4 regions of the Paraburkholderia sp. D15 genome follow, and region 2 is predicted to be linked to each of the others. Evidence: riboswitches for the same ligand, from Rfam matches in the RefSeq annotation. Region 2 holds a riboswitch; each other region holds the start of a gene.

Region 1 (5,854 bases), 420 kb from region 2:
GACGGCGATCATCAGGAGATTGCGCGCCGGCACCGGCAGCGTCTTGCGTTTCGCCTTGCCCGCTGTGGCGCCGGCGGTCGAGGCTTCGTCGTGTTGGGCAGGCATGGTGGTTCTCGTGGCTAAAGGGAGCGGCATGAAGCGACGGCATTAAGCGACGGCATGAAGCAGCGGCAGGGTTTTCGCCCGGCGTGCGACCGGCATCATACCCGGCCGCGTGCGCGTGTCGCGAAACGGCTCGCGGCGACACGTCTCACTCCAATATAAGCCGCATTCGCGCTAGCGGGATAAAAAGCGCAATACCGTTCGTTACGGCCAGTCACCGGCGCGCGGCGATCGTGTCGATCACGGCAATGACGGCGACTACGGCGATCAAACCTCGCCGCGCCGGCGCAGCAGATAGGTATCCATGATCCAGCCGTGCCGATGCCGCGCGTCGGCCCGCACGCGTTCGATCTCATCCATCACGTCGCGCAGCCGGCCGGCGATCAGGATTTCGTCCGGCGTACCCACATACGCCCCCCAGTAGATGTCGAGATCCTCGTGCGCGAGTTGCCGGTATGCGTTCTGCGCGTCGAGCATCACGACCACGCTGTCGACGTTCGCCGGAAAGCCGTCGGCGATGGTGCGGCCGTTGGTGATCGCGATCGAACGGCCGATCTGGTTCAGCGGAATACGATGGCGCGCGGCCAGCGCCTGCACGCTGCTGATGCCGGGAATCACTTCGTAGTCGAGCGCCTCACGGCCTTGCCGCGCGATTGCCTCGACGATGCGGATCGTGCTGTCGTACAGCGACGGGTCGCCCCACACCAGGAACGCGCCGACGTCGCCGTCTTTCAGTTCGCCCGCGATCAGCTGCTCGAAAATGCGCTGCTTGTCGCGGTTCAGGTCGTCGACCGCGCCGCGATAGTCGCCGTGATCGGGGCGCCGTTCGGGGCTGCTCGCTTCGACGATGCGATAGCGCCCGCCCTCGACGAAACGTTCGATGATCTGCCTGCGCAGCGCGATCAGTTTGTCTTTGGCGGCGCCTTTGTCCATTACGAAGAACACGTCGGCCTGGTTGAGCGCTTTGATCGCCTGGACGGTCAGGTAGTCCGGATCGCCGGCACCGATTCCTATGATCAGGATTTTTTTCATCAAACGGATTTCCGGTTGGCGTGAATCAGCGGCATGGGATGCGTGGCGATCGACTCGATGCAGGGGGGAACAAATGAGGGAGAGAAAACGGCGGAAAAACGGATAGGAAGGCGGATAGGAAGGCGGCTCATACGATGATCAAAACATATTGCTTGATGAATCATAGCGTGACTCCCGCACGGTGCGGTATTCGATCGATTGGGTGGCCGCGGACGCAGGCCGCGCTCGCCAGCAGGGTGCCGGCCGCGAAAGTGTTGCGCGAACGTCCGACCGGTACCGCGAATCATTGACGCGCGGCCCGTCGAGTCGTTACGCTTGCGCCCTGATGGTTCCCCTGACGGGGATCAAAAGGGAATGCAGTGAGGGGCGTACGCGCCCCGAGTCTGCGGCTGCCCCCGCAACTGTCAGCGACGAGTTCGCGCCCAACGTGACCACTGGGTGACCGGGAAGGTCGGCGCGCAACGACGACTCGCGAGCCAGGAGACCTGCCATCGACCGAGGTCTGCGCAAACGCATCGGGCGGGGTGTCCCGATGCGCCGGCACCGCTCCCATGCGGTCGCTCGTTGCAAGGACGGCCCAACCTCAGGACCAGTCATGTCCCTCTGTTTTGATCCATGCGCTCCATCGTCGGAGGCGCAACACCTTTGCATTCGTCTTTGCCTCGGCATTTCCGTAACAGGTATCGCCACGCCATGAAAATCCATCATGTTCTCATGACGTCCGCGCTGACCGCCTGCGCATTGCCGATCGTTTTTCCCGCAGCCGTTTCGTCCGCCTACGCCGCGGACGACGCGAGCTTGCCGCCGGGCCAGCCGTCCGCGCAAACCACCTTGCCGAATATCGTGGTGACCGGCGACACGCAGCATCTGCCGCAATCGTTCGATCAGCGTTATGCGTCGACCCAGGTATTGACCCGGGCGGATCTCGACCGGCTGTCGCCGGCCGACCCCAGCATCACCCAGGCGCTGGCCACCTTGCCGGGCGTGACCGTGGTCCAGAACGGCGGTCCGGGCGCCACGGCATCGGTCAGCATTCGCGGGTCGAGCGGCAATCAGGTGGCGGTGTTCATCGACGGGATTCGCGTCGGCTCCTCGACCACGGGGCAGGCCGAGTGGGCGGATCTGCCGACCTCGGCGTTCGATCGCGTGGAAGTGATCTCCGGTCCGGCGGCGGCCTCGTTCGGCGCGGATGCGGTGGGCGGCGTGGTGCAGCTGTTCACGAACCACGCGGCGAATCAACCCAACCGCACGACGGTGTCGTTCGGCGGCGGTTCGAACAAAACCTTCGATACGCAATTCCGCACGTCGGGCAGCATTCCGTCCAGCGGTCCGCTTTCGGCGCTGTCGGGGCTGACGTATTCGCTGGGTCTGCACGACTACAACACGGCCGGCATCGACGCCACCTTGCCGTTCGCTTACGGCCACGAAGCCGGCCGCAATCCGTACCATGCGCAGGACGTGGACGCGCGGCTCGGTTACGCGCGCGACAACTGGTCGATATCGACCTTCGCGCTGTATCACAAGTCGACGTTCTCCTACGACAACGCCGGCGGCGACGACCAGCAGCTCGATCATCAACTGACCACGGGCGTGTCGTTCCATGTGGACATCACGCCGTATACGCAGTTCGACCAGTCGATCGGCTACGCGTACGACCGCCAGTTCCTCTACGCGAACGATCCCACGCTCGGCACCGACGAAATCGATTCGACGCGCTTCAGCACCTCGACTTCGCTGACGCATCAGGAACATGGGCACACGTTGTTCGGCCTGCCGCTGTCCGGCGAATCGAAGATCGCCTACGACTTCTCGCGCGAGCAGGCGTTTCTGCCGATCGACATTCCGTCGGGCGTGCCGGCGCGTAACGACTCGGCGGTGTCGCTGCATCAGTCGGCGGTGCTGGGGCCGCTCACGCTGTTCCTCGCGGGCCGGCACGAGGTCGTGCAGGGCGTGTCGGTCAACACGGGCAACGTCGCGCTGGCTTACGCGATCACGCCGGTTTATACCGCGCGCGTGTCGTACGGCAATGCGTTCCGTCTGCCGACGTTCAACGATCTGTATTACCCGGGGTTCTCGAATCCGAACCTGTCGCCCGAACGCAGCGATACGGTCGAGGCGGCGTTCGACGCGAATACCTCGATCGGTACCTTCACGGCCGCGCTGTACGACACGCGCGTTCACGATCTGATCACGTACGACCCGGTGACCTTCGCGCCGGTCAACGTGGGCCGCGCGCATATTCAGGGCATCGATCTGTCGTACAAGGGCACGCTCGGCAAGTCGACGCCGGTCAGCCTCGCGGTCGGCATTCTGAATCCGCAGGACGTGACCGATCAAACGTGGCTGAACCGCCGTCCGCGTCAGACCGTGAGTCTGAGCGTGGACCACACGTGGGACGAGTTTCATCTGCACGCGCTGAGCACCGGCGCCACGCTGCAGTATGGCGGCTCGACTTACGACGACCCGGCCAACACGACCTTCCTGCCGTCGTACACGACCGTGGCGCTGCGTGCCGCGTATCAGGTCAATTCGCATCTGACGCTGTCGGCGTCGGTGACGAATCTGTTCAACCGGCAGTACTCGACCGCGTACGGTTACGCCACGTTGGGCCGCACGGCGTTCGGCAAGCTGGCTTATACGTTCTAGGTTGTAACAGACCGGCGCGTGCTTTGCGCTTTGCAGGCCTGACCCCGTCGCAGCCGACGGGGTCAGGCGACCGAAAGCTTAGATCGCGGTCGTCACCGGCGCCGTCGCGGCGGGGTCGGTGATGCTCGGCTTGCCGGTCTCCACGTGACCGGCAATGCGCCGCACCCAGCCCGCGTTCCCCGCGACGCTGAACTGAAAGTCGTACCACTGGCTGTTGCACGACAGATCCCAGTGCGCTTCCGCGCTTTTCCCCGCGGGCACGCTCAAGGTCACCGGCGGCGTGCCGTACGCGACATCGGTCGCGGTGACGGTCAACGCCGTGGTGCCCGCGTTGGACAGCGTCACGTACACGTTGCCGTTCGCCACGTCGTAGCAGGTCACCAGATCCGGCTTCGCGGCCGCGTCCGCGCTCGCGACGCCGCCGAAGCGGCGGAAATAGCCGTTCGGTCCGTACACGTTCACCATGTAGTGGCCGTTCGCATCGAGGGCCCAGGTGTCGGTCAACTGCTTGCCGGCTTCCACCGTGTAGTGGCGCGGCGTCGCGGTCGGGTCGCCGGTGTAGACCCAGAAGTGCGCGCCCTGCGTGCCGGTGTTGGCGAACGTCACCGCATAGCCTTGCGCCTGCAACTGGCCGTTCACGTGCAGCTCGTACGGCAGCGCCCGCGCCGGACGCGTGCCGGGTTCCTGCGCGGCCACCAGTTGCTGTGCGGTGCTGGCGGGTGCGGCTTGCGCGGTCGGCCGTGCGCATTGCAGGTCGGCCTGGGCGACGTAGGTCGTGGTGCTCGGCAGCGACGGCAGCGTCGCATCCGATTTCGAAAAATCGAGCGCCGTCGTCAGGTCGCCGCAAACCGCGCGACGCCACGGCGAGATGTTGGTTTCCATCACGCCGAAACGCTTCTCGATGAATTGCAGCACCGACGTGTGATCGAACACCTGCGAGCACACGAAGCCGCCCTTCGACCACGGCGAGACCACCGTCATCGGCACGCGCGGGCCGAGACCGTACGGCAGGTTGTCGGCGGTATAGGTGCCGGCCTGGGTCGCGGTGACGACGTTATGGCGTTCCAGCGTGATGTCGACGGTGCTCATGCCGGTGCCCGCCACGGTCGGCGCCTGCGGCGGCACCACGTGATCGAACAGGCCGTCGTTCTCGTCGTACATGATGAAGAGAACGGTCTTGCTCCACACGTCCGGGTTCGACGTCAACGCGTCGAGAATCGTCGAGATGTAGTTCGCGCCGTAGAGCGGCGTGAACTTCGGGTGCTCCGAATAGGCGGCGGGCGGCAGCAGCCACGACACCTGCGGCAGCGCGCCGGCCTGCACGTCGGCCTTCAGTTGCGTCAGCGTGCGCGTGCTCATGCCGCGCGTCTGCAACGACGAACCGGCCGGCGCATTCACGAAGTTCTGGAACGCGGCCAGCATGTTGGTGCCGTAGTTGCCGGTGAAATTGTCGAAGCCCGTGCCCTGCTGATAGACCTGCCACGAGATGCCGGCCTTTTCGAGCCGCTCGGGGTAGGTGGTCCAGTTGAAGGGCTGCAGCTGGATCGCGTCGAACTGATTGTCGATGTAATCGGTGTTGTCGAGCAGCGGACCGCCGCCGGTGGCGAGCGGATCGACCATGCCCGTCATCAGGTACATGCGGTTCGGGTGCGTGTTGCCCGGAATCGAGCAGAAATAGTTGTCGCACACGGTGAAGGCATCGGCCAGCGCGTAGTGGAACGGAATGTCCGCGCGCACGTGATAGCCCATCGTCATGTTGGTCTTCTGCACCGCCCACTTGTCGGCGCGGCCGCCGTCGATCGCGCCGTGCGTGGTCGCCCACGTATGCGGCAATCCGCCGATACATTGCGCGTTGACGCCGGGGTTCGTGGTGTCGTAGCGGAACGGCGCGATCACCTTGGTCTGATCTTCCTGGCGCGGCTGGAACCACACCGGCTGCCCGTTCGGCAACGTGACGGGGAAGCGGTCGTTATAGCCGCGCACGCCGCTCAGGTGACCGAGGTAGTGGTCGAACGAGCGGTTCTCCTGCATGAACACGACGATGTGCTGGACATCCTGAATCGTGCCGGTGACC
Region 2 (5,854 bases):
GCGGCGTTTGGCCGCGTGGCGTGGCGAAGCGGCGCGAGCGGCGTGCTGAGCCTGGAGTAGTGAAACGTGTGGCCGGTCAGCGTGCCGTGCGGGCCGTCGAGCTGCTGCATGCCGAGCGCGGTGAAGCGCGGCTGCATGGTGGCATCGCCGGGGAGCAGGCCGAGCATCGGCGTGCGCGTGCCGTGCGTGTCCGTGAGGCTGTCGAGCAGATACAGCATGCCGCCGCATTCGGCGACGAGCGCTTTGCCGGCCGCCACGTGCGCGCGCAACGCGGCCGCGCTGCGTGCATTGCCGGCGAGCGTGGCCGCATGCAGCTCGGGGTAGCCGCCGGGCAGATAGACGGCGTCGGCGGCGGGCGGCACGGCTTCGTCGGCGAGCGGCGAAAAATACGCGAGTCGCGCGCCGAGCGATGCCAGCAGCGTCAGATTGGCCGGGTAGACGAACGAGAACGCGGCATCGCGGGCGATCGCGATGGTTTTGCCGGCCAGAAGACGGGGCAATGGCGCGCTTGCCGGCGCGGCGAAAGCGACCGGCGGCGGCAGTTCGGTTAGGGCGGTGAGTGCGGTCTGGGCGAGCGCATCGGCGGCGAGGTCGAGCCGTGCGTCGAGATCGGCGATCTCGGCGGCCTGATGCAGGCCGAGATGGCGATCCGGCAACTGGATTTCATCGCTCGCGGCAATGTGGCCGCACCAGCGTAGATCCGCCGGCAGCGCTTCTTGAAGCATCTGCGCGTGCCGCGCGGAGCCGACCCGATTCGCGAGCACGCCGTGAAACGGTACCTCGGGCCTGAAATGCGCGAGGCCGAACGCGATCGCGCCGAAGGTCTGCGCCATGGCCTTCGCCGAAATCACCGCGAGCACCGGCACGCCGAACGCGGCGGCGAGATCGGCGCTGCTCGGCGTGCCGTCGAACAGACCCATCACGCCTTCGATCAGGATCAGGTCCGCTTCGGCCGCCGCCTGCGCGAGCAACGCGCGGCACGCGTCCTCGCCGACCATCCATAGATCGAGCGACAGTACCGGCGCGCCGCTTGCGCGTGCGAGGATCATCGGGTCGAGAAAGTCCGGGCCGGTCTTGAACACGCGCACGCGCCGGCCCAGACGACGGTGATAGCGCGCGAGGCCCGCGGTGATCGTGGTCTTGCCCTGACCCGACGCGGGCGCGCTGATGAACAGCGCGGGGCACGCGTGCACGGAACTGCCGGCGGCAAGCGTGTTGGTGCCTGCCGGTCGCGTGCTTGCTGAAGCTGCCGGGGCCGCTGCAGAGGTCGCCGAAGCCGCCGACCCCGTGTTGTCGCCGCTTGCGCACATCCGTTAAAACTCCACGCCGCGTTGCGCCTTCACGCCTTGCTCGCGATACGGATGCTTGACGATGCGCATTTCGGTGACGAGGTCGGCGGCTTCGATCAGCGCATCCGGCGCGTGGCGGCCGGTCACCACCACGTGCAGCATGTCGGCACGCCCGTTCAGCACGCCGAGCACTTCGTCGAGCGGCAGATACTCGTATTTGAGGACGGTGTTCAGCTCATCGAGGATCACCATCTGGTAGTCGCCGCTTTCGATCATCCGCCGCGCTTCGTCCCAGCCCTTGCGCGCGGTCGCGATGTCGGCGTCGCGATTCTGCGTGTTCCACGTGTAGCCGTCGCCCATCGTGACGAAATCGCACTGCGCGATCGCGCCGAGAAAATCGCGCTCCGACGTATGCAGGGCGCCCTTGATGAACTGCACCACGCCGAGCCGCATGCCGTGCCCGAGCACGCGCACGGCCATGCCGAACGCGGCCGTGGTCTTGCCCTTGCCGGTGCCGGTGTTGACGATCAGCAGACCTTTCTCGACGGTCGCGCTGGCCTGTTTCTTTTCGTGGCCTTCGCGCCGGCGCTCGGTCATCCGTTGATGGGATTCGGGATCGGTTTTCATGACGGGTCCTGTGGGTGGAGGGCGGCGGCGTTCGTGGCGCTAATCGCGCTGCGGGTGCTGCGGGTGCGGGTGGCGATCGCCACGGTGACGCCTTCGTGAATGGTTTTGCCGGCGACGAGGCGCGCGCCGTCGCCGGCGGCCAGCAGCGCGCACGGCTCGCATACGCCGTCGACACCGAGATGAGCTTGCGCCGCCGCCGAAGCGGTGGAGACCGGCAGTGCGGCGATCTGCTCGCGACTGAAAAAGACGAGGGGCAGCGCATGACGCGCGCAGAATTCAAGCAGTCCCGCTTCGTGCGCTTTGCTGTCGATCGAGGCCACGCTTGCAATCTGTTCGATGCGAAGCGATGCGCCGAGCGCGGCGCGCACCGCCGCCTCGATCTGATCGGCGCTGCTGCGCGAGCGGCAGCCAATGCCGGCGTTCAGCGAGCGCCCGGCGGTCGATAAGGATGTCATGCGATACGACGAATTCCGGCACAAACGACAGAGGTGGTTCGCCACGCTGTACGCCTGCGTCGATCGACCGGTGTCGACCCAACGAAAGCGACGAACGAAGACGGAAACGCGAATACGCAAACGCGAAGACGCAAACGCGCGCGTGAATCTGTCATGTCGTGCTACAACGCCATCACATCCGTCCCTCGCGGATTCCGGCGGCCGGCGGCGTGATGGCCGCCGCCTCCGCGTCTGGCCGGTATCCGGGCTGACGACCTCACGCGCTTTGCCTTCCCGTCCGGACGCGTCGATTTTCATCGAGGTTTTCATCGGACAGTGGCGTCGAAAAACGCATGCGCGGCGCGGGTTCGCGGCCCTCGCGAAAAAACTGTCGAGGTGCCGCCGAATGAAACGCCGCTGGTCGCTTACCGTTGCGGGGACAGCACAGGTTAAGCGCACGAGGGCGCGGCCTGTTTCCCGTTTAACTGCACACGCGAACGCATGTGCGGGCACCAAACGCGCGCATACGATAGCACACGGCGCCCCGCCCGATAAGCCTTCCCGGCCGATGCCGCCTTGACGCCGAGGGCCCGCGCGCCTACACTCGCACGCACTTTGGTGCTCGCGTGCGCGCCTCCCGCGCACGCAGTTAAACGGGAAACAGGGCGCCTGTCCGCATTGGACCGGTCAACCTGTGCTGCCCCCGCAACGGTAAGCGAAATGTGGCGTCGGTTCATCACCGGCGCCGCGGAGCCGGCTTCGATGTCCACGCGCAAGGCCGCGTCGGCATATCACCACTGGGCGAGAAATTCCTCGCCCGGGAAGGGGAAGCGGCGCTTTCGCCAGCCCGGATACCGGCCAGAACACGCAGGACCAACGCCGCGGGGATGCGGCGCGCGTCCATGATCTCCCGCTTTCTGTTTCCCGTTGTCGCGGCAACGCCGCCGTTCGTCCCCGTGCTTCGTGATCTATCCGGTTTGTCGTCGTGGGACGCAGCGCGTGTTGTTCGCGCCTGCCACGCTTCCGTTCAGATCGCGATCAGGCGCGCCGGCGTGCCCGTGCAACTCCCACGGATGGACCTCACGATGGACAAGCAAACCCGCCAGGCGCATTCAATGCGCAAGATCCCCGTCACCATCGTCACGGGCTTTCTCGGCAGCGGCAAGACCACGTTGCTGCGGCACATTCTTCAGCATGCGGACGGCAAACGCATCGCGGTGATCGTCAACGAGTTCGGCGAACTCGGGATCGATGGCGAGATCCTCAAGGGTTGCGGGATCGGCTGCGACGAAAACGGCGTGGAAACCGAAGGCCAACTGTATGAACTGGCGAACGGCTGCCTGTGCTGCACCGTGCAGGAAGAGTTCTTTCCGGTGATGGAAAAGCTCGTCGAGCGCCGCGACGAGATCGATCACGTGCTGATCGAAACGTCCGGTCTCGCGCTGCCCAAGCCGCTCGTGCAGGCGTTCAACTGGCCGCAGATCAAGAGCAGCTTTACCGTCGACGCGGTGATCACCGTGGTGGACGGCCCGGCCGCGGCGAGCGGCCAGTTCGCCGACAACCCCGTCGCCGTCGATGCGCAGCGCCAGGCCGATCCGAATCTCGACCACGAGTCGCCGCTGCACGAATTGTTCGAAGACCAGTTGTCGGCGGCCGATCTGGTGATTCTGAACAAGACCGATCTGCTCGACGCCGCGGGGCAGAGCGCGGTCGAGGCATTGATCCGCGACGAGATTCCGCCGCAGGTCAAAATCGTGCGCGCGCAGATGGGGCAGCTCGATCTGCATACGCTGTTCGGTCTCGAAGCGGCATCGGAAGACACGATTCATTTGCGCCACGACCATCACGGTTCCGTCGACGACGCCGATCACCATCACGACGAATTCGATTCGGTGGTCGTGCAGGCGGACGTGCATTCGCGCGAAGCGGCGATCGCGGCGTTGCAGACGCTGGTCGAAACCAGCACGATCTATCGCGTGAAAGGTTTCGCGGCATTGCCGGGCGCGCCGATGCGTCTGGTGATTCAGGGCGTGGGCCGCCGTTTCGACAGCTATTTCGATCGACGCTGGCAGGCCGGCGAAAGCGGCCCGAGCCGTTTCGTGCTGATCGGCGAAGACCTCGATCAGCCTGCGTTGCAACGTGCGTTCGACGCGGCGCTCGCTTCGGCCGATGCATCCGTTGCGTCCGCTGCGTCCGCTGCGTCCGCTGCGTCCGCTGCGTCCGGCACGCTCGCCGCGAACGGAGCATAAGCGCTCATGCATCTGCTGCGCACGACGCCGGGCGGGTTTGTCGACGATACCCAGGGCGTGATCCGTATCGATCAGCAGCCCGCGGAGATCGTCGTGCTCAGTTCGGCCGACACCACCCTGTCGCTGCTGGCCAGCGTGGTGCCGCGCCTCGGCGACGGTTTTCCGAGCGTGCGTCTGGCGAACGTCACCTATCTGCGTCAGCCGGCATCGGTCGACTTCTATCTGGAAGACGTGCTGCAACATGCGCGCGTGGTGGTGGTCGATCACCTTGGCGGCGAGGCGTACTGGCCGTACGGGATCGAACAGGTGGTCACGCTGGCCGAACGCAAGCGGCAGACGCTCGCGATGTTTTCCGGCGACCTGCAGGAAGACCCGAATCTGCTCGCGCGCAGCACCGCGGATGCCGACCTGTGTCATCAATTGTGGCGCTATCTGCGCGAGGGCGGCGCGCAGAATGCCGAGGCGTTTCTGCGTTGCATCGCGCATCGCGCGTTGGGCTGGGGCAGCGAACCGGCGCCGCCGCGCGCGTTGCCCGCCGCGACGTTGTATCACCCCGAGCGCGACACACCGAGCGTCGCCGACTGGCAGGCGCGCTGGCGGCAGGACGCGCCGGTCGCCGCGATCCTGTTCTACAAGGCGCATCTGCAGGCGGCCAATACGGCAGTGTTCGACGCGCTGATCGACGCGCTCGAAGCGCGCGGCGTCAACCCGTTGCCGATCGCGATCACGTCGCTGAAAGATGCGCTGAGCCGTGATGTCGTGCAGTCGTTGTGCGCGCAACATCAGGCTGCATTGGTGTTGAACACGACGGCGTTCGCCGCGTCCGCGATCGACGACCCCGAGCCGCTCGCGCTCGCCGGCGATGCGCCGGTGTTGCAGGTGATTCTGAGCGGCGGCAACCGCGAGGACTGGCTGAAGGACAACCAGGGCCTCAATTCGCGCGATATCGCGATGCATATCGCGCTGCCCGAAGTGGACGGCCGGATCATCACGCGGGCGATCAGCTTCAAGGGCCTCGCGTATCGCTGTCCGCACACCCAGGTCGACGTGGTCCGGTATCAGCCGGATCTGGAGCGCGTGAGCTTTCTCGCCGAGCTGAGCCGGCGCTGGTGCCGTCTGCGCGCGCTCGATAACGCGGACAAGAAGCTGGCGCTGATTCTCGCCAACTATCCGATGAGCGAAGGGCGCATCGGCAACGGCGTGGGCCTCGACACGCCGGCCTCGGTGACCGGCATTCTGGCGATGTTGCGCGACG
Region 3 (5,854 bases), 370 kb from region 2:
CGAAAGACACCGTGCCCAACTTCGAGGCGCAGTCGGGCATTCACGTGCGCTACGACGTCTACGACGGCGACGAAACCTTGCAGGCGAAACTGCTGACCGGCTCGACCGGCTACGACGTCGTGGTCCCGACCTCGAACTTTCTTGCGAAGCAGATCGAGGCCGGCATTTACCAGAAGCTCGACAAATCGAAACTGCCGAATCTGGCGAATCTCGATCCCGCGTTGATGAAGCTCGTCGCGAACGCGGACCCCGGCAATCAATACGCGGTGCCGTGGGCATGGGGTACGACGGGACTCGGCTACAACGTCACGCGTGTCAGGAAAATACTCGGCGAGAACCTGCCGCTCGACAACTGGGACGTGCTATTCAAGCCGGAGTACCTGAGCAAGCTGAAGAGCTGCGGCGTGTCCGTGCTCGACGCGCCGACGGACGTGTTCGCCGTCACCTTGCACTATCTCGGCCGCGACCCGAACAGCGAGAATCCCGCCGACTATCAGGCCGCGTACGACGCATTGAAGAAGATCCGCCCGTACATCACCCAGTTCAATGCGACGAGCTATATCAACGATCTCGCGGGCGACGACATCTGCTTCGCGCTCAGTTGGTCGGGCGATGTATCGATGGCCAGCCATCGCGCGCGCGAAGCGAACAAGCACTACGAGATCAAGTACCTGATTCCGCAAGGCGGCGCGCCGGTCTGGTTCGACATGATGGCGATTCCGAAAGACGCGCCGCATCCTCAGGCCGCGCTCGACTGGATCAACTACATCGAGCGGCCGGAGGTGCATGCCGGCATCACGAACGCGGTGTTCTATCCGAATGCGGATGCGGCCGCGCGCAAGTTCGTGAGCCCCGAGATTCTCAACGATCCCACCGTGTATCCGCCGGAGCCGGTATTGAAAACGCTGTTTCTGCTCAAGCCTTTGCCTGCGCAGATCAAGCGGCTGGAGGGCCGGCTCTGGGCGCAGTTGAAGTCGGGGTCGTAGCGATCGACGGCCAAGACTTCGACGACGAACCAGGTCTTTGCTCTGGCTACAACAGCTAGGGCTTCGCGTACAACGTCGAGTCCGCGAAACCCTCGGCGGCCAGCACGTCGCCGACCAGGATCAACGCCGTGCGCTCGATCGACGTGCCCTGCACCTTGCCGGCGATGTCATCGAGCGTGCCCGTGATCTTCTCTTCGTCCGGCCAGCTCGCGCGATAGATCACCGCGACCGGACACGCGCCGCCGTAATGCGGCCGCAATTCTTCGACGATGCGCGCAAGATGCCGTACGCCGAGATGGATCGCCATCGTCGCGCGATGCCGGGCGAGGTCGGCGAGCTGTTCGCCTTCGGGCATGCGGGTCTTGCTTGCGTAGCGCGTGAGGATCAAGGTTTGCGACACGTCCGGCAGCGTGAGTTCGCAACCGAGCGTGGCCGCGCACGCGGCCGTGGCGGTCACGCCCGGCACGATTTCGTACGGAATGCCCAGCTCGCGCAGGCGCCGGATCTGTTCGCCGATCGCGCCGTATAGCGACGGGTCGCCGGAATGCACGCGCGCGACATCGTGGCCCTGATCGTGCGCGTGCTTGAGCAACGCGACGATCTGGTCGAGATCGAGGTCGGCGGTATTGACGACCTGAGCGGCCGTGTGACCGTCGAGCACCGCGGACGGCACGAGCGAGCCTGCATACAGGATCACCGGACAGCTACGCACCAGACGCTGGCCTTTCACCGTGATCAGTTCAGGGTCGCCTGGGCCGGCGCCGATAAAAAACACCGTCATTCGATACTCCAATGATTCATTGAGGCCGAACGTCGCGACGTTCAGGCGAATGCCTGCAAGGCGTCGAGCAACGCGTCGATGTGCTCGAATTCCCGATCGACCGGCGGCAAGCCGGGGCGCCGCAGCATCACCACCGGCAGATGCCGTTCGCGCGCCACCGCGAGTTTTGCCTCGGTCGCGCTGCCGCCGCTGTTCTTGCTCACCACAACATCGAATGCCAGCAACGCGAACAGCGCGCGTTCGTTTTCGAGCGAAAACGGCCCACGCGTCGCGATGATGCGAGCGCGTGCGGTGTCCGCATGCGGATCGAGACAACGCACGGTCCAGAACTGATGCGCGGGAATCTCGTCGAGATGCGCGAGCGGTTCACGGCCGAGCGTGAAGAACGGCTTGCGGAACGGCGCGAGCGCGTCCGTCAGTTCATCCCAGTCGCCGGCCATGCGCCAATCGTCGCCGGCTTGCGGTTGCCAGCCGGGGCGGCGCAGCGCCCAGCACGGCACGCGTGTTCCGGCGCAGGCCTCGGCCGCGTTCGCGCTGATGCGCGCGGCGTACGGATGCGTCGCGTCGATCACGAGGTCGATGCGTTCGTCGGCGAGATACCGCGCGAGACCGTCGCTGCCGCCGAAACCGCCGACGCGTATTTCACACGCGAGATCGTCCGGCGTCTTGCCGAGACCCGCGAGGCTGTAGACGAGCGATGAGCCCGGTTTAAGCGTGACGTCGGCTGCCGGGTCCGTCGGTCGATGGGCCGAAGGTTTAGACGCAAGTTGCCGCGCAATCCGCAGCGCGTCGCCGGTGCCGCCGAGCAACAGGATGCGCGTCATCGTGCGTTCCCATCGCCGGCCGGTTCTGGCGAACCCGATGCGCCAGCCCGCTTCGTCACGTCCAGCAACGTGATCGGCAACGCCTGCCGCCACGTGTCGAAACCGCCGAGCGGTTGCGCGTCGGCGAGCGCGATCCGCGTCAGTGTGCCGCCGTGCCGCTCGCGCCATGCGACCAGCGCGGCCTCGCCCTGCAACGTCACCGCATTGGCGACAAGCCGGCCGCCGTCGCGCAACGCATCCCAGCACGCATCCAGCACGCCCGCCACCGTCACGCCGCCGCCGATGAAAACCGCATCCGGCCTCGCCAGACCCTGCAACGCATCCGGCGCGCGACCGGCCACCAGTTGCAGCCCCGGCACGCCCAGCGCATCGCGATTGTGTTCGATGAAGCGTTGCCGCTCCGCATGTCCCTCGATCGCAATCGCCCGGCAGGACGGATGCGCGCGCATCCATTCGATGCCGATCGACCCGCTGCCCGCGCCTACGTCCCACAGCAGTTCGCCCGGCGTCGGCGCGAGGCGCGCCAGCGTGATCGCCCGCACGTCGCGCTTGGTGAGTTGCCCGTCGTGACGGAAGGCGTCGTCGGGCAGGCCGCAGGTCAGCGGCAGACGCGGCGCGCCTTCGGTCGCGCGGCAATCGAGCGCGACGAGGTTCAGCGCGGCGGTCTCGCCGGCAGGCCACGCATCCGCGCGGCCGTCGATACGTCGCTCCCGTTCGCTACCCAGATGCTCCAGCACGATCATGCGGCTCGCGCCGAAACCGCGTGCGTTCAGCAGCGCGGCGAGCGCCGCGGGCGTGCGGCCGTCCGCGCTCAGCACGAACACGCGCGCGCCATGATGCAGATGCGCGTTGAGCGCCGCCGGCGGACGCCCCACCAGCGATACCGTCGCGACCTCCTGCAACGGCCAGCCGAGACGCGCGGCCGCGAGCGACAGCGACGACGGCGCGGGCAACACCCGCATCTCGCCGTCGGGCAATTGCCGCGCGAGCGTGGCGCCGACGCCGAACAACATCGGATCGCCGCTCGCGAGCACGCACACCGCGCCGCCACGCTCGGCCAGCAAGGGCGCGAGATCGAACGGACGCGGCCACGCGACGCGCCGCGCGCCGAGCCGCGCGGGCAGCATCGACAGATGGCGTTCGCCGCCGTACACCACCGACGCGTCGAGCAGCGCACGCCGCGCGGGCCGTCCCAAACCGGCGAAACCGTCGTCGCCGATGCCCACCACGGTCAGCCACGCGGACGGGCGACCTTCGTTGTCCATTATCTTCAAATAATCCGCTGAGCCACGCCGATCAAGGCGTCCAGCCTCGTTGTGCTGTTCGAAAAAAGGCATAATACAGGCCGCCGGTGCCCTTCGGGGCCGAAGAGGGAACACAGTGACGCTGTGGCTGCCCCCGCAACTGTATGCAGCGAGTCCGCCCGCGCTGCGCGCCACTGGTTCGACCGGGAAGGCCGCGACGGATGATGACCTGCCAGCCAGGAGACCTGCCGGCGAGACTGTTCGTGCCAGCCAACATCGGGCGGGGTGTACCGATGCCGCAGCAATGCCTCGTCACATCGGGCTTGCTCGGGCCGCCGCGCGACGCTCAACCGGTGTCCGTCCCTTGAAGCAAGCTTCGCCCCTTTCCACAACCGTCCACGCTGGTGCTGGCCGTGATGTCGCCGTTGGCAGTCCGGTGCCGGCCGCCGCGCACCCGGCCGTCGGCGACCCGATGCCGGCCGGCGCGCACGCTGCCGGCGGCGCGCGGGCTTCGGCCTGCCCGGGGCTGCTGCGCATCGTTGCCGCGAAAGACGGCGGGCTGTGCCGGATCAAACTGCCTGGCGGCGCATTGAGCGCCGCGCAAGCCCACGCCATTGCCGATGCCTGCACGCGTTACGCCGCCGGTGCGATCGAGGTGACCAATCGCGCGAATCTGCAGGTGCGGGGCGTGCGCGCGGGTCAGGAACAAGCGTTGATCGATGCGTTGGTGAAGGCGGGATTGGGGCCCATGCGGCCGCTGCGGGACGCGACGGATTCGTGCGATGCGGGCACGGCAGCGGCCAGCGTCGACGCGGCCAGCGCCATCGCTGCCGACGACATTCGTAACGTGATGATCAGCCCCGTCGCCGGACGCGATCCCTCGGCGTTGTTCGATACGACGCCGCTGTGCGCCGACCTGCTGACCTTGCTGCAGAACGAACCGCGCTTCGCCGCGCTGTCGCCGAAATTCGCGCTGCTGCTGGATGGCGGCGAACGCCTGGCGCGAATCGATCATCCGCATGATGTGTGGCTCGCGGCGATACCGGCAGACGATGGCGTGCGGTTCGTGTTCGGGCTGGCCGGTTGTCCGCCGGAGGCGGTGGGTTCGGACGCACAGGACCCGACAGTGCAAAGCGCAGTTTCAGCGTTGGCGACAGCATCGCCCTCGGCGCTGCCCACCACGCCCACCGCCTCACACATCCCGCACATCCCACACATCCCACACATCCCGCGTCACACGAACCGAAACGAGCGCAGCATCGCCCTGGCCGCCGTCTCCCCCGGCCAGGTCCCCACGTTGATTCGCGCGTTGCTGCACACGTTCCTCGACCTCGCCGCAAGCGACGCCACCCGCATGCGCGACCTGCTCGCCACGCACTCCGTCGACGCGATCCTGCATCACGCGCAACGCCACGCCGATTTCCCGCTCACGCGCGACATCGCCTTGACCCACTGGCGACGCAGCGTCCCCGCCGACGCCATGCTCCGGCTCGGCGCCCACCCGCAACGCCCGCCCGGCATCTGGCACGCAGGGGGCCAGCCGCCGCTCGGCCGCCTGAGCGCCGACGCGCTGCGCGGCCTCGCCGAACTCGCGCAACGTCACAACCACGGCACCTTACGCATGACGCCATGGCAAAGCGTGTTGCTGCCCGACATCTCGACCGATGCCGTGCCCGCGGTGCTCGACGGTCTGAACGCGCTCGGCCTTGCAACCCGCATCGCGGACCCGATCGCGCGCCTGATCGCCTGCGCGGGTTCGAGCGGCTGCGCGAAAAGCCTCGCCGACACCAAGGCGGACGCACTGCAACTCGCGTCGCATGTGCCCGCGCACGTCGAATTGCATCTCAGCGGCTGCCCGCGTTCCTGCGCGGCCGCGCATTGCGCGCCCTACACGCTGCTGGCCAGCGCACCCAGTGTCTACGACCTGTACCGGCGCGATGGCCAACAAGGCTTCGGCCAATGCATCGCCCAACGGCTGACGCCAGCCGAAGCCGCCGGCGCGCTGGCCAGCATCGACCA
Region 4 (5,854 bases), 1.1 Mb from region 2:
TAACGACGCGATTATTCTGGTGCAAGAAAGCTGCCCTGCCGACGAATTCAAAGCGTTTCGTCGGGCAATGGGTCAACTACTCGACCAGGTGTATGTTCTGGCTCTCGAACCGCTCTACGAAGCGCACCCCGACATCGCACCACCTGAACTGGAATTCAAGCCTCGCGGGAAAGGGCGATAGCGGGGACGAGGGGGGGGCCAACGCGTCGCCGCTAGCCGACTGCCGGCCACCACGTCCAGCCTCGCCGCGAGCAGCGCAATTCGATGATCGACAGCGGCGCGATCTCGATGCGCGGGAACACCTGCGCAGCAGCACCGAGCGCCACGACGATCGCCGCCCGCATGACCGGCGCGTGAGTGACCGCGACGATAGTACGAAGCTTGTTCTTATCGTCGAGCGTCCGTTGGCTTGCCGGATCGCTGAGCGAATCGAGCCACGCGCCCACGCGCTTGACGAGTTGGCTGAACGACTCACCGCCATGAGGCTTGGCGTCGGGATCATGCATCCATGCCCCGAGTTCTTGCGGCGCTTCGGTCAGCAGATCGGCGAGACGCCGACCCTGCCACGCACCGTAATTCACATCGGCCAGATTGGCATCGACGATTGCCGCGAGCTTCAGCGCCTGCGCCGTTGCACGTGCGCAGAGCGCCGGGCTGACCAACGCGCTGGCATCACCCGGAATCGAAAGATGCGCACGTGTGGCATCGATTTCGGCAATGCTGCGCTGATCGAGCGAGTCGAACGACACATCGCCGGGGAAACGGCCCGCGCGCATCGCGGCGGTCGACGCGTGACTGATCAATAAAAGCCGAATGTCCATTCCGTTGAATCCCTCGAAGCTACATCGATGCCCAGCGCCCAGCGCCCAGCGCCCATGCGGCGCACGCACTTACCGGTTATCGAACGCGAAAGTTTAGCGCGTAGAATAGCGGCGTTGCGAAGCACGGAAGCCGGTGAGAACCCGGCGCGGTCGCGCCACTGTAATTGGCTTCTTCTGCCAACAGCCAGACCCGAGCTTTGCGCACTCCCTTTGCTATCGACTATCGGGGCGCGTTACCCCAGGAGATGTCATTCATGACCCAAGCTGTATTCGATTCCGCCAATGCGCCCGTTGCGCAACCCACGCCGATTCCGTTGCGCGAATTGCTGCCGTGGATCGTGTTCGGCGGCCTGCTGCTGTTGCTCGCCATTTACTTCGTGGGTGCGGAAGAGGGCGCCACGTCGCTCGTGCCCGGCATGTACGTCCATGAGTTCGTGCACGACGGCCGCCATCTGCTCGGCTTTCCCTGCCACTAACGGAGTCGAACATGGTCGGTAAATTGTTGGTACGCGGGATGCTCGCAGGCATCGCCGCGGGATTGCTCACGTTCGGTTTCGCCCGCGTGGTCGGCGAACCGCAGGTCGATCAGGCGATCTCCTTCGAGGAGAAAGCCGATGCCGCTAAAGGCGAAGCGCCCGAACCGGAAATCGTGAGCCGCGAGACCCAGGCCGGTTTGGGTCTGCTCACCGGCGTGGTGACGTACGGCGCGGCAGTGGGCGGGCTGTTCTCGCTGGTGTTCGCGTATGCGTATGGCCGGGTCGGCGCGGCGAGTGCGCGGGCTCTGTCCGCCTGGCTCGCGCTCGCGGCGTTCATCGCACTGGTGATCGTGCCGAACATCAAGTATCCGGCGAATCCGCCATCGGTCGGTGACCCCGAAACGATCGGCATGCGCACCGGGTTGTTCTTTCTGATGATCGCGATTTCCGTCGCGGCGATGGTGTTCTCGCTGAAAGTGCGTCGACGTCTGGCCGTGCAGCTCGGCGCATGGAATGGATCGATCGTGGCAGGCGTGCTGTTCGTCGCGATTATCGCGGCCGTGCAGCTGTCGATGCCGGTGATCAACGAAGTGCCCGCGGCCTTCCCCGCCGTGCTGCTGTGGAAATTCCGCGTAGCGGCGATCGGCATGCAGGTCATTATGTGGACCACGATCGGACTGTTGTTCGGCGCGCTGGTCGAGCGCAGCGCTTTCGTGCGGCCGGTCCGGCGCGCGGCGATCTAGGCAGGTGGCATACCGCGCGCACCGCTTGATAAGGTAATTGGATCAAGCGGTTGCCGCGGTTGTGGGAAGGTTATCCACAGGCTTGCGAACAAAAACTGGGGATAACTGAAGCGACGACGTGACGTCTATCGCGACCGGTGCCCGACCTTGTCCATCAGCAGTCGGCGCATGGTCGTGAGAAGCTCGGCACCTTCCACGGGCTTGCGCAGAAACGCGTCGTAACTCACGAACGCCGGCGGGCTCGGCTCTCCCGAGACCAGAACGAATGCGACGTCGGCGAGTCCCGGCGCGGTGCGTAACTGGTGACACAACTCGCTGCCCGACATGATGGGCATGCGCCAGTCTGCAACCACGATGTCGACGGGAGAGCCGGCAAAGCTTGCCAGCGCGTCTCGCCCATTCGTCGCGCTCCGGACGTCGTACCCATCTGCCTCGCATACCGCGCGCCATGCCGCGAGCGCTTCGACGTCATCATCCACCAATAAGACGCTTGTCATACCAACCCCGTTCCGCAACCAGATCTCGCATTTCTTACGCGACACCGACTTCAAAATACACGCGCCGCCGGGCTACCTGCAATTGGACAGCCCGAGAACAGGTTTCGTTGCCATTCAGTTCGACCGGATCAGCAGCCAGGCGGAAACCGCGTATGCGTGTCACATACGCCGATTGCAAAACCTGTTCCCGATGAATGTTGGCGTAGGTGCCGGAGCAAGGCGTGGGTCGGGAAATGCGCGGGTTAGGAATGTGACGTCGTTCCGGGCTCAGACTATTTCACGCACTCCGGCCACGGAGCGCCCAGTTGAACACGCGCCGCGTCGTCGCAGCGGGGCGTGTCAAGCGATCGAACAATTGGGCGACGGCGCCGTCGAGTTGAGCCCATGCCGGACCTGATGTCGCGTCTTTGCCGGCATCGAGCGCGGCGGCACTATGCGTGGAGCGATTCTCGCGTTGTCGTTCACTTTCAGCGCGCGAAGCACGCGCAATGCTGCCTTGATATCGCGCGATCAACGTATCCAGCCGCACGACGATCGATTCTCTGTGCGCAGCGGCCGAAGCGAAATCTGCGCGATCGAGCATCGTTCCTTCCGGCATCGAGCGCGTATTTTCATCACGCGCCGCGTCGCTCAATACCCGTGCCCAATGCAGGCAGCACAGCAGCGAACCGGTCGCCAGTTCGACATCGGGATTCCACACGACCACACGTTGCGTCTGCAACGGCTTCAACGCGATGCGCAGATCGTGCCAGCTACGATCGAGCTTGCGCATCGCCGAGGCCGCTTCGTTCGACGTGAACGTATTCGAATCCTTAGCCAGCACCACCTCGCGCAGCGCGCCAAGCACGGCGCCCAGTTTCGCTTCGACGTGGCGCGTCGCCGCCAGCGGCATCATCAACATCGCGACGGCGAACGATACGAGGCAGCCCACCAGCACTTCCTCGATCCGCAACTCGGCCAGCGGTCCCATCGCAAAACCCAACTCGCCGTACACAAGCCCGACCAGCACGGTGATGAAGAACACGCCCGGCGCGTATGCGCTCAGAATGAAATACGCCCAGCCGAATACGCACAACACCATCGCGGCGACCAGCCACATCGGCGACCCATGCAAGGGCGCGACCAGCAGCACGCTGACGAGCGCGCCGGCCAGCGTCCCCGCCAGCCGCTGCGCGCCGCGATACACGGTGTCGGCGCGCGAGCGTGTGCCGAGGAACACGACGAAGGTGGTGATGACCGCCCAGAACCAGCGCTCGGGTGAAAGCGAGTGGCCGATCAGCATCGCGAGAAACGCGGCGGTCGTGGCACGCGTCGCGGGAAGCCAGCAGAGTTTGGCGCGCAGATCGGCGAAACGCGCGGCCATGGGTGCGATGCCGTTGGGGCGTGCATCGGGCGGCGCGGCGGGTTGAATCGCAGGGCGATGCGCGATCTCCTTGAGCCGCGCGATCGCGTGGCGCAATGCTTGCGCGTGGGGGGCGTTCGTCGTGCTCTTCGTATTCGTCGCGTTCGTTGCATCTGCAACAACCGAGCCCGTGTCGGGTTCCGAAGCAAACGCATGCTGCCCGGCGGCCACCTCCACCTCGACGATTCGTTCGCGCACCGTCTCCGCATTCGACGGATTCAGCAACGCGAGCTGTTCTTCCAGCGACAGCGCCGCTTCGTTCAACGACGACAGGTTCGCGAGATCCGGCGCGTGCAGTACACGTGTGGCGCGCAAGGTCACCGTGTGAACCGCCAGCCGGAAACTGGCGGCGACCCGCGTCGGCACCAGCACGCGACCCACCAGCGTCACCGTCACCGGACCGGCAAGGGACAGCAGCAGCGACTGCGCGACCTGCATCGTCGAGGGATGCAGATACAGACCCAGATAGAAGCACACTACGCCGAGCATCGCGCAACCGAGCGCGCGCGGGCCGCAGGCCTGGCAAAGCATGCCGGCGAACATCACGACGAGAAAGCCCGCGTCGCCGGCCAACGGATAGCGGCTGAGTGCGCTCGCCGCGGCGAAGCACAGGCACGCGCAGAGATAAAGACGCAGGAGCGTGCCGAACCAGGCGGCGCGGCGCGCGTCGCGCAGGAACAGCGGCGCGACCATCGCGAAGAGGATGCCGGGCGCGGCGAGTGTGATCGGTTGATGGTGGGAGACGGTCCACGCGATGCTGACGACGCCGGTGAACAGGCAGGCGAGCGCAACGCGTAGCGCGGTGTGGAGTCGCACGAGTCCCGGGTCCGCGGCGAGCAGGCGGTCGGCGACGCGTGAAAACGCGGCAGCAATCATGATCGATGATATCCAGGCTAAAAGCCGCGACCGGCTTGTGACCGATTGCGGCGGGGCGGGCGAGAGGCCCGCCACCTTCAACTCGTCGAGCGGGATTGCGGCACCGGGATCACCGGCATCGCAACCCATCCGACGATGGGCGATAACGCGCGAATGGCCACACCGGAGACATCGCAAGGGGTGGCGCGACGTCGCGGGTGGATTCGGGTTTTCCCGGATGATACCTGGACAAAATCAGGCTTGTCGAATTTTTGCGGCGGCGCAGCAGGGTGCCGCACGTCGCGCTGCGGCTTGTGTTGGCGATTCGATTCAGCGGTCCGAGGCAAGGGCTGAATCGAATCACCGGCCTTGAATGGGCGATCGCCCTAACTCGCGTCGTGGAAAATCACGCCGACCGTATGGCGGTGTCCCGAGCGCAGACGGCTTACGCCGTGTCGGAGATTCACGCGGTAGGTGCCGCGCGTTCCCTGCACCGGGCGATGATGCACGGCGAACACCACGGCGTCGCCCTTGCGCAGCGGTACGACCTCCGCGCGCGATTGCATCCTCGGACGCTGCTCCGTCATCACGAACTCGCCGCCGGTGAAATCGACGTCCGGCTCGGACAGCAGAATCGCCGCTTGCAGCGGAAACACGTGCTCGCCGTAGAGATCCTGATGCAGGCAGTTGTAGTCGTCGGTCGCGTACTGGAGGATCAGCGGGGTCGGACGCGTCTGGCCGACGGCATGACAGCGCTCGATAAATTCCGTGTGCGCGGCCGGATAGCGCACGCCGATGCCCATCGCCTCGTTCCAGCGGTTGGCTACCGGCGCGAGCTTCGGATAGAGTGCGCCGCGCAGATCAGCGATCAACGCGGGCAGCGGATACGCAAAGTACTTGTATTCGCCGCGGCCGAATCCATGCCGCGCCATCACGACGCGGCTACGGTACAAATCGTCGCGCGGATACAGCGCGGTCAGCGCGTCGCATTCCTGCGCGCTAAGCAGATTGCGCAACATCGCGCAGCCGTAGCCATTCAATGCTTCCTCGACGGCGAACC

The links. A riboswitch is a leader RNA that binds a small molecule or an ion and turns the genes downstream of it on or off. The one in region 2 is predicted to bind cobalamin.
Region 1: another riboswitch for cobalamin. It lies ahead of LFL96_RS22340 (TonB-dependent receptor); the one in region 2 lies ahead of cobW (cobalamin biosynthesis protein CobW).
Region 3: another riboswitch for cobalamin. It lies ahead of LFL96_RS33680 (oxidoreductase); the one in region 2 lies ahead of cobW (cobalamin biosynthesis protein CobW).
Region 4: another riboswitch for cobalamin. It lies ahead of LFL96_RS25290 (CbtB domain-containing protein); the one in region 2 lies ahead of cobW (cobalamin biosynthesis protein CobW).

Annotation. Positions count from the first base shown of each region.
Region 1 is NZ_CP110396.1:576,648-582,501, reverse strand. Features, by position in the region: gene LFL96_RS22350 (hypothetical protein) at 1-105, opposite strand, end outside; gene cobF (precorrin-6A synthase (deacetylating)) at 370-1,134, opposite strand; cobalamin riboswitch at 1,444-1,642, shown strand; gene LFL96_RS22340 (TonB-dependent receptor) at 1,828-3,780, shown strand; gene LFL96_RS22335 (phospholipase C, phosphocholine-specific) at 3,859-5,854, opposite strand, start outside.
Region 2 is NZ_CP110396.1:155,108-160,961, reverse strand. Features, by position in the region: gene LFL96_RS20280 (cobyrinate a,c-diamide synthase) at 1-1,193, opposite strand, end outside; gene cobO (cob(I)yrinic acid a,c-diamide adenosyltransferase) at 1,314-1,916, opposite strand; gene LFL96_RS20270 (cobalamin biosynthesis protein) at 1,913-2,371, opposite strand; cobalamin riboswitch at 2,587-2,882, opposite strand; cobalamin riboswitch at 2,950-3,228, shown strand; gene cobW (cobalamin biosynthesis protein CobW) at 3,424-4,599, shown strand; gene cobN (cobaltochelatase subunit CobN) at 4,606-5,854, shown strand, end outside.
Region 3 is NZ_CP110396.1:3,125,419-3,131,272, reverse strand. Features, by position in the region: gene LFL96_RS33700 (polyamine ABC transporter substrate-binding protein) at 1-986, shown strand, start outside; gene cobM (precorrin-4 C(11)-methyltransferase) at 1,042-1,767, opposite strand; gene LFL96_RS33690 (cobalt-precorrin-6A reductase) at 1,809-2,591, opposite strand; gene cbiE (precorrin-6y C5,15-methyltransferase (decarboxylating) subunit CbiE) at 2,588-3,856, opposite strand; cobalamin riboswitch at 3,924-4,103, shown strand; gene LFL96_RS33680 (oxidoreductase) at 4,308-5,854, shown strand, end outside.
Region 4 is NZ_CP110396.1:1,222,313-1,228,166, reverse strand. Features, by position in the region: gene LFL96_RS25300 (hypothetical protein) at 1-181, shown strand, start outside; gene LFL96_RS25295 (histidine phosphatase family protein) at 213-821, opposite strand; cobalamin riboswitch at 896-1,034, shown strand; gene LFL96_RS25290 (CbtB domain-containing protein) at 1,076-1,297, shown strand; gene LFL96_RS25285 (CbtA family protein) at 1,309-2,040, shown strand; gene LFL96_RS25280 (response regulator) at 2,166-2,537, opposite strand; gene LFL96_RS25275 (FUSC family protein) at 2,815-4,815, opposite strand; gene LFL96_RS25270 (2OG-Fe(II) oxygenase) at 5,181-5,854, opposite strand, start outside.